Regions from separate parts of the Paenibacillus sp. CF095 genome, predicted to be linked through region 1. Evidence: riboswitches for the same ligand, from Rfam matches in the RefSeq annotation. Region 1 holds a riboswitch; each other region holds the start of a gene.
The links. Region 1 has a riboswitch for S-adenosylmethionine ahead of mmuP (S-methylmethionine permease). Riboswitches for the same ligand answer to the same signal wherever they lie in the genome.
Positions count from the first base shown of each region.

Region 2: linked by a shared signal. The riboswitch ahead of metA (homoserine O-acetyltransferase MetA) and the one ahead of mmuP (S-methylmethionine permease) in region 1 are both predicted to bind S-adenosylmethionine.
Region 3: linked by a shared signal. The riboswitch ahead of BLS69_RS25690 (methionine ABC transporter ATP-binding protein) and the one ahead of mmuP (S-methylmethionine permease) in region 1 are both predicted to bind S-adenosylmethionine.

Region 1 is NZ_FMZN01000006.1:68,858-72,143, reverse strand. It holds gene mmuM (homocysteine S-methyltransferase) at 1-209, opposite strand, end outside; gene mmuP (S-methylmethionine permease) at 187-1,599, opposite strand; SAM riboswitch class I at 1,692-1,793, opposite strand; gene BLS69_RS27765 (Ger(x)C family spore germination protein) at 1,864-3,066, opposite strand; gene BLS69_RS27760 (spore germination protein) at 3,063-3,286, opposite strand, start outside.
Region 2 is NZ_FMZN01000001.1:3,399,918-3,403,203, forward strand. It holds gene BLS69_RS14810 (PLP-dependent transferase) at 1-924, opposite strand, end outside; gene metA (homoserine O-acetyltransferase MetA) at 949-1,866, opposite strand; SAM riboswitch class I at 2,103-2,226, opposite strand; gene corA (magnesium/cobalt transporter CorA) at 2,678-3,286, shown strand, end outside.
Region 3 is NZ_FMZN01000004.1:270,236-273,521, reverse strand. It holds gene BLS69_RS25700 (COX15/CtaA family protein) at 1-675, shown strand, start outside; gene BLS69_RS25695 (Cthe_2314 family HEPN domain-containing protein) at 871-1,587, shown strand; SAM riboswitch class I at 1,717-1,857, shown strand; gene BLS69_RS25690 (methionine ABC transporter ATP-binding protein) at 1,984-3,018, shown strand; gene BLS69_RS25685 (methionine ABC transporter permease) at 3,019-3,286, shown strand, end outside.

The sequences.
Region 1 (3,286 bases):
ATCGCACAGTCGGCTCCTGCTCGAAAATAATCTGCATGGACCTGAACAATAACATCCGGATTCTCAAGCAACACACGAGCAGACCATAGTGGATCATCGAGATCACATCCATGCTGTTCAAGTTCCGTTGCCAGCGCTCCATCCAGAATCATGACCGGATGTTCACGCAGGATCTGTTCTATGGGGTTAGTCTGTTGTGCTTGCGTCATGTACTTGTCCTCTTTTCTTATTCACACGTTCTGTCAGATAATAAGCAGCGTAACATACTGCGATAAACGGAACCCCACAATACAGCGCAATTCGCTGTGTCGGGTCAAAGGCAATACCTATGCATGAAGCCAGGCATAATATAAATGAAACAATTGGTACCACCGGATACAGTGGTGTGCGGTAGACCAGATCTTTGACCGCATGTCCTTCCCGGATATATTGTCTGCGGAACATGTATTGGGAGGCACTGATGCTCATCCATACCGCAACGACAGCCAGACCTGAGATGGAGACCAGAGTAATATACACGGTACCTGGTGCAATGATGCTGGACAGCAAAGCTAGTGCACCACCCACCATACTGATCAGAAGTGCATTCAGCGGTACCCCGCGTTTGGTCAGTTTAGCAAACCACGGAGAGATTGTTTTTTTATCAGCCAGAGACCAGAGCATCCGTGAAGATGCATATAGGCCCGAATTGGCAGCAGAGAGAATCGCCGTTAGAATAACAAAGTTCATAATGTCTGCTGCATAGGGTACTCCCACCCGCTCCATTACCGCTACAAACGGACTTTCCAGTACACTGGCATCCGACATGGGCAGCAAGGCCGACAAGATAACAATCGTTCCGATGAAGAAAATAACCAAACGCCACAGCGTTGTATGAATAGCCTTTGGTATCGTCTTTTCCGGATTCTCCGTCTCACCGGCGGCAATGCCGATTAACTCGGTGCCTGAGAAGGCAAAGTTTACAGCAAGCATAGTCATCAATATCGCTGTAGCCCCATGAGGGAACCACCCGGATGCGGTAATATTTGATAGAAATGGAGCCGGTTCAGAATCCGCCATGGGAATGATACCAAACATGGCTGCGCCACCGATAATAATGAAGATTACGATAGTCACTACTTTTACAGATGAGAACCAGAACTCGGATTCCGCAAATAATTTCACTGTTAAAGCGTTGAACAGAAAGATCATCAGTGCAAAGAGCGCACTCCATATCCATACGTTGACCGATGGGAACCAGCGCTGCATCAGCAATCCGGCGGCTGTGAATTCGGAGCCAAGCGCAACAGTCCAGGTTAACCAGTATAACCAAGCCACCGTGTAGCCTGTTGCCGGTCCGATATATTTGGCTGCATAACTATGAAATGCTCCCGTCTCTGGCATATGAACAGACAGTTCACCAAGACAGAGCATCACCAGATATACAACAATGGCTCCGATCAGATAGGACAGAATGGTTCCCAGTGGTCCCGCTTGCTGAATGGTGTACCCTGAGCTGAGGAATAATCCCGTTCCAATGACTCCTCCTAGAGAGAGCATGACCACATGCCGTGCCTGCATTTTCCGCTGAAAATGCCCTTTGTCGTTGTTGTTCTCCATACCTGCTGCTCCCCTACTTCTTCATCCAGAAAAAACAAAAAAGACCCACTCTGCCTAAAGAGTGCGCCGTTACTGACAAATAAAAACAAACGCTCCTATCTATCAGGCTTTCACCCGCTGGAATTAGCACAGTATCCTTCAGATCTGTTGCTGAGGTTTCTAAGGGCCAGTCCCTCCACCTCTCTGGATAAGAAAATGATTTTTTATAAATATAGCGATCTATCATGAATGTGTCAACATTTAAATAATAAATGGCACACCTCGCTATTCGGTGGAAGACCCCGGATTGGTGATGGTGGTCTTTACCTCATACGTGATCGGCACGGTGCTAAAAATTTTATCCCAATCGTCTTTGACTTTTTTCCATGTTTTGGGTTCTTTGATACGCAAGCTATCCCGAAAATCCGCAACATCTACTTTATAGGTATGCTGAAGTTTGTATAACACCTGTCGAATCTGTTGTTCGGCCAGTTCAGCAAATTCTTTTTCCAATTCTCTGAGATAAGCACCTTTTTCCTCTTCCTCGGGAGCACGCCAATCCTCCATCAACCAACCTTCGGATTCAGTCTTCACATGGAATGAAATATCATCGCCAACCACTTTTGGAATTATTTTTGTTTTTTTCTTTTTCATTTCATATACCACGGTGAATCCCGCTTTATTGTATGTCTTCAAGATGCCTCCTTTTTCTTTAGGTCTGATCCACGATAGCCCTTCTAGATCCGTTTGGCTGAGTTCCCCGATGAATTTGGTCGTTTTCCCATCAAAGATACTGGCACCGGAGAATTTGTCCTCTCCATTGGAGTTCAGTACATTTTGGAGCAAGAAGCTGGAACCAGATTGCATTTGTGCATCTAATTTGGAGAGTAGAACGGGGTCCAGGATTTTATTGGACAAGTACGAATTACCGGTAATGCCTGTCAGATAAAATGCTGGAATCCGGGAAGGATCATCTGAAGTCAGTACATCAACAGCGCGATGATGGCTAATCAACACCAGACAGTTAGGGCGAATATCGTTATCCCGAAGTACAAAATCCAGCAGCTGATCCAGACCATACTTTTTGGCAATATCCTTGGACACAACGATGACCTTCAGATGATGTCCGATGAGCGGGTGATCTCGCCTCAGTGCAAACTGACGAAAGATTTGCAGCAAGGAATCTCCGGTAAGCTGTTCATTGGAATAGGACGTTTTACCAGAAGAAGGCGAACCGGATTGTTGGCTCTTTTGACTGCTGGAATTACCGGGAGCAATCTGTACCGTGGCCGTCAAATTGTTCTGCTTGGAATACGCTCCTCCCTGATTAGCGATGTCTTTCTCAAATTCCGTCTCTTTGCCGATATCGATCCCAAGACCGACGTAGACACTTAGATCCTCTATCTCCCGACTGCTCCAACATCCGGATATCGTTAAGAGAATGCATAATACAGTGGCTAAGCGTAACAACATACGGAATGTAATCATGCATGCTTGCCTCCTTTTTTGCGAATCAGACTTAACAACAGTAGTATCAGAGGTAAAATGCCAAATAAAAATACGGACACATTGCCCAGCATATCTCCTAGTTTGAAGGTATCATCCACGGTTTTGGGCATCATTGCTGTCAGATAAATGAACGGAAGCAGGCCGTACATGATGCCTTTGATTTTTTTGGAACGAAACAAGTCACGAATACCCACCGAAG
Region 2 (3,286 bases), on a different contig from region 1:
CTTCACTTTGAAAGAGAAGATACCTGTGTTACCCGTGGATTGTTTGTTCTGTATCTCATACCCCGGATGATCGGATAGACCTGGATGATATACTTCAACCACCGCTGGGTGCTCAAGCAAGTATTTAGCAATAGTAAGTGCATTGTGCTCATGACGCTCCATGCGAAGAGCCAGCGTTTTCATACCTTTCATCAACTGGTAGGAGTCACTTGGAGACAATACCGCTCCAATGGAATTATGCAGGAACGCCATCTCTGCAGATAACGCTTCACCTTTGGTAATAATTAGTCCGGCCAACACATCATTGTGTCCGCCCAGATATTTGGTAGCGCTATGAATGATGATATCGGCACCCAGTTCAATCGGACGTTGGAAAAATGGAGTCAGCAACGTGTTGTCAACAATAGTCAACAGGTTGTAACTTTTCGCCCAGGAAGCAACGGCTTCCACATCGGTGATCATCATCAGTGGATTGGTTGGTGTCTCAATAAATACAGCTTTTGTATTCGGCTGACGAACCTTCTCCAGTGCTGCAAGGTCATTCGTGTCCACATAACTTGCCGTTACGCCGAAACGGGACAGAATACGTTCCAGCAGACGATAGGTTCCACCATACAGATCCAGCGATACAATCAGATGATCCCCTTGACCAAACATGGCAAAAATCGTTTGCAGCGCGGCCATTCCCGAGCTACAGGCAAACCCTGCATCACCAGACTCCAGCGCTGCGGCCGCTTCTTCCAATACTTTACGGGTTGGATTAGTCGTACGAATATAATCAAACCCCGTGCTTTGTCCAAGCTTCGGGTGGCGAAACGCAGTGGATTGATAGATCGGAAAGTTAATGGCGCCTGTTACCGGTTCATTGATGGACCCAATTTGTGCTAAGCGGCTTTCGATTTTCAACTTGTTGTTGTCTTCCATTGCTGCATCCTCCTGTAATCTCGATTAGATTTGCGGGCCAATATCGTAAGGTGTTTCTTGATACACATAGTAATTGAGCCAGTTAGAGAATAATAAGTTGGCATGAGCGCGCCAAGTAGCCGGTGGCACACGGGAAGGATCATCATTCGGATAATAATGTCTAGGCAATGCGATATCCAACCCTTTGGCTGCATCCCGGTCATACTCCCACTTTAATGAGAACGGGTCATACTCGGCATGTCCTGTGGCAAAAATCTGTTTGCCGTCTTTGGTAGCAACCAGGAAGATCCCCGCTTCCTCGGATTCAGCCAAAATCTCTAAATTCTCATTCTTTTCAATATCTTCGCGTCTCACTTCCGTATGACGGGAATGTGGAACGTTGAATACTTCATCGAATCCACGCAACAACGGAACATGTGGTTTATTGATGGTATGCGGGAAAACGCCAAAACACTTTTCATCCAGTGCAACCTTAGGTACGTCAAAATGATGGTATAAACCTGCCTGGGAAGCCCAACATATGTGGAGGGTTGAAGTCACATTGGTTTTAGTCCATTCAAAGATCTCTTGGATTTCATTCCAATAGTTCACGTCTTCGAAATCCATCTGTTCCACCGGAGCACCCGTAATAATCATTCCATCGAAACGGCGGTGCTCAATCTCATCAAAGGTTTTATAGAACAGATCCAAATACTCCTGAGACGTATTCTTCGACGTATGGGATTTGGGATGTACGAGAACAACATCTACCTGAATAGGCGTGTTTCCCACCAGACGAAGCAATTGTGTTTCGGTCGTTTCCTTTGTGGGCATCAGGTTTAATATAGCGATACGGAGTGGACGAATATCCTGCTGATATGCAGAAGTTTCATCCATGACGAAGATATTCTCTCCTTCAAGTACTTCTTTTGCTGGTAGAGTATCGGGTATTTTGATTGGCATAGTAAGTCTAACTCCTCCTTTTGCATAGATAGATGCAGCCACCCCTGGCTTGATGTCTTCACATCAATACAGGTATAGACTGCCTTGAGCTTGTAAAAACATTGAATTGCTCTTTCATCCAACGTTACAAACAACCTCAAGTTCCTTAGCGAAAATCACTGCTGAGAAGTCGGGGCATATAACAAAGACCTTCCTCGGATTTCGAGAAAGGTCATATGTAAAAAAGATATGCGCCTCTCTCATCTCTCAGTTACAACAGTGCCACTTGACACTTAGTCGCTGCAAGAATTAGCACCGTGCGGTATACCGCCGGTTGCCGGGTTTCATCGGGCCAGTCCCTCCACCTACTCTTGATAAGATTTCGCTGTATTAGATTGTAATTAAATATGGTTCACCGTCTACTTTATTACATTAATGCCCTCACGTCAAGATGCAGTTCGATGTCTGCTTCCCAGATCGGAACCGTTCATCATCCGTTGTCATACACTGCCTCAGGGCGCGAAATAGACACATTTTTGCGCTTGAAAGCACCTTGTACCAGCGGTATACTAAACAAGGTGTTATAAACCCTTATGTGAGAGGTGACATATTAAATGGATGGCGACCCGAGGCCTGACTGGCAGCCGAATTCCGACAAACTGCATAGAGAATTGACATCAGCATGCCGGCAGCGGGACGTGACTTCCGTTTGATTATATAGTGAACGCAGCCCTGATCTCCAGGCTCCGCTGCCGACCGGCTGATTTGTTCTTTTTGCGCCCATAATGATAATATCCGCCAAGTTGGCGGGTGCAGAAGGAGTAGATTAACGATGAAAATCCGGTTGGTAAACAACGGTGTATTTATTCCGGTGGACGACATTCAGCAGGCGCTGACTCCACCAGCGGAAGGGTTTTACTGGATTGATGCAGACGTAGACGATTTGGCGGTACTTCAGCCGCTGTTCTTGATGCATGATCTGGCTGTGGAAGACTGTCTTAGTGACGAAGAACAACGTCCGAAGATTGAAATTTATGAGAACCATTATTTTATTGTGATTAATAGCATCCGTTTCGATGATGAAGAGATATTTCTACGTGCGGTGAACTTATTCCTCGGCAGACATTTCATTATTAGTGTTACGAAGCAAAAGGTCAGCGAATTGCGCACACTGAAACCAATCCTGTGGGAACAGGAAATCAGTACACCGGATCGTCTGTTGTATTTGCTGGTTGACTTGATCGTTGATAATTATTTCACCGTAGGTGACCGAATTGAAGCACGGATCGAGAAACTTGAGGAAGACATTCTGATGCACACCAAAAAGTCACATCTGAATGAAATTATCGGGCTACGCAGTGAGATTCTGTGGCTGAAAAAAGTCCTTGGACCTCAGAAAGAGGTCATTAACACCCTGAACAAAAAAGATCTGCGTCTCATC
Region 3 (3,286 bases), on a different contig from region 1:
GACCTGCAATTGTTTTCTTTCTTAACTCTGGTATTTGTTATCGTCCAGGGAATCATGGGGGCTTTTGCCGTTGTCTTCTCCCAATCTTCAGCAGTCATGGCACTGCATTTTGGCTTTGCACTGATTGCTTTTGCCAGTTCTCTAATGATGGCGCTGGGCATCAGGCAAGAGGCAAAAGATGGCGGATTGGAGCGACTGAATAAATACCCTCGGGTTAGTAAAAAATTCAGGAATCTGGTCTGGTTCTCCACCATTTACACATATCTCGTGGTATACACGGGTGCATTTGTGAGTCACACGGATTCTGCCGGCGGATGTTCCGGATTTCCGCTCTGTAACGGGCAGATTATTCCTGAGCTTTCGGGTGGGGTAGCGGTTGCTTTTGCTCACCGTGCAGCAGCTGCGTCGCTCGTGATTGTTATTGCAATCCTGGGTCACTTCGCTTACCGTAATCATCCGGACAATAAGGAAATGCGTACTCTGGGTGTGGTATCCGTTGTTCTTATTCTGATGCAAGTAGTCATTGGTATTTTCATGATGGTGACAATGAACCGTCCGGAAGTATACATGTTCGTAGCTCTTGCTCATATGCTGGATATCGCCATATTGTTCGGAGTCTTAACGTATATGAGTTTCCTGGTGTACAAGCTGTATCGCCCGGTTAATCGTTTCTAAGATATAGATTCACTTTTTCAAAGGTACTTGGGCTAAATATGAAAGTCCACCATCCAGTGATGTACATCATTGGACAGGTGGACTTTGTTTGATGTCAGGGGGATCAGGGCAACCTATGGCAAGCAGCAATTACACGGATTGGATGATGTGTTAAGGTGATGAATTCTTGTTGATTTGGAAAAGAGGAGGTTAGATATGCTGCGAACGTTGTTGGGGGAAAAGCCACGTATAAACGAAGGTAAATTGAAGGCAGCGATGGACGCAATGGCGCATACGCTTGAGCTATTTCAACGACAAATGCATGTGGACCATGATCCCACGCATGACTATCGGAAGCTGTATGTGTGGACTCAGGGACTCATCTCCTCACTGGATGAACTGGAGCAAAGCTGTTTCGCTGCTGCTCATTTTCGCAAAAGGGTCGTTGCAGGTTCAACGGATGATATGACGCCGACTGAAAAAGCCGAGTATGCTCGGTATGTGTATTTCTACAAAGATGGCTTTATCCGCTGCTTTGCCATTCTGGATAAAGTCGGCACCGTCTTAAATGAAATATTCCAACTGAATACGTCAAATACCAAAGCGCATTTTTCCTATTTTACTGTGTTGAGGCAGTTCGATTATGCGAGGGAGCATCATGATCTTGCGTTGCGATTGATTCAGATCAAGGACTCTTATCGTGAGCCGATGAGCAAGCTGCGCAAACGTCGTAATATGGAAATTCACTACATGAACTCCGAAATGCACGATGACCTGTGGCAGTTACACCAGACCTTGCAAGGTAAAGTGAAGTTGGAGGATCTGAATCAGCATGTGCAGGAAATGCGTCAAGGCGTCGATATGGTCTGTGAAACGTTAACAGCCTCTTATAGTTATATCAATAATATATGGAAAAGAAATAATTCCCTTTGACAAATCGGAATACTTGGAATATACTGAGTTTCAATCGAATGTTACACGGATAGAACTGATATTTCGGAAGTTACGTTCACATTATAAAGCATAAACTACATGAACTTATAAAATCCTACAATAACATATTTCTTATCGAGAGCGGCGGAGGGACAGGCCCGATGAAGCCCGGCAACCGATTTGTAACGACATGATCTTGTATCATTCGTTATAGATGTTAGGTGCTAATTCCTACAAAATGGTGCAAGACACGATTTTGGCAGATGAGAAGGTATATTCTTTCACGTGAAGAGCCCTCTTTGTATCTGCAAAGGGCTCTTTTTTTGTACTTTAAGGGGAGTTTTCCTTTAGATCGGGTAAAGATACATGTAGGTGGTTGGAAAGGGGCAAGTGCGATTGATTGAATTAAAAGGTTTAACAAAAACGTACGGCAAAGGGGCAAAATCTACAACAGCGTTATCTGAGCTGAATTTGAGCATCCAAAAGGGCGAAATCTACGGAGTGATTGGCCATTCTGGAGCGGGCAAAAGTACATTGATTCGCTGTATTAATTTGCTGGAGCGCCCTACGGAGGGTGAAGTATGGGTTGACGGAATAAACCTGACTGAACTGAGCAAAACCGAATTGCAGCAACAGAGACGCAAGATCGGGATGATTTTCCAACACTTTAATCTGTTATCCTCGGCAACGGTATATGACAATGTAGCTTTTCCACTAAAACTTGTGAATACACCCAAAGATGCCATTGATCGCAAAGTGAAGGAAATGCTCGCACTGGTTGGTCTGGAACACCATAGCAGCAAATATCCGGCTCAATTATCGGGTGGACAGAAACAACGTGTAGGGATTGCGAGAGCACTTGCAAGTGACCCAAATGTACTTCTCTGTGATGAGGCCACTTCGGCACTTGATCCGCAGACGACAAATTCAATCCTGAAGTTATTGCTCGACATTAACGAAAAGTACAACCTTACGATTGTTCTGATTACACATGAGATGCATGTCATTCAGAACATCTGTGACAAAGTGGCTGTCATTCATCAAGGCGGCATTGTGGAACAAGGACCTGTAACAGAAGTGTTCCTGAAGCCGCAGCATGCCATTACGCGGGACTTCATGATGCGTGACCATGAAGCTGGACTTGCTCTCGAAGAGACCGCTCTGGCGAATTCAGGCGTTGAATTGCAGGCAGGTGTTGCTTCCAAACTTGTGAAGATATCCTTTCTGGGTAACAAAACGTATGAAGCGATTTTGTCCAGGACGGTACGTAAGACGGGTGTGGATTTTGCCATCCTGCAGGGTACAATCTCTACGATTAAACAGGTGCCTTATGGACAGCTGACCGTTCGGTTCGAGGGTGATTCAATTGCGATTGATCGGACGATATCAGAATTGACCGCAGAGGGACTTGATGTGGAGGTGCTTCGTTAGATGGATTTTTCAACAGTTCGCTGGGAAGAGGTTGGTAAAGCCTCCATTGAGACACTGCAAATTTTGGGTGTATCAGGCTTGTTTACCGTTATCTTAGGTTTACCGCTCGGAGTTCTGCTGTTCATGACGGCTAGATCTGCTTCGATCAAGTCACGGGCAGTGTACACGATACTATCTCTGATTGTTAATATTTTGCGCTCAGTCCCATTTATCATATTGATTGTTGCTCTTATTCCATTCACTCGTATACTCGTCGGTACAGCTACAG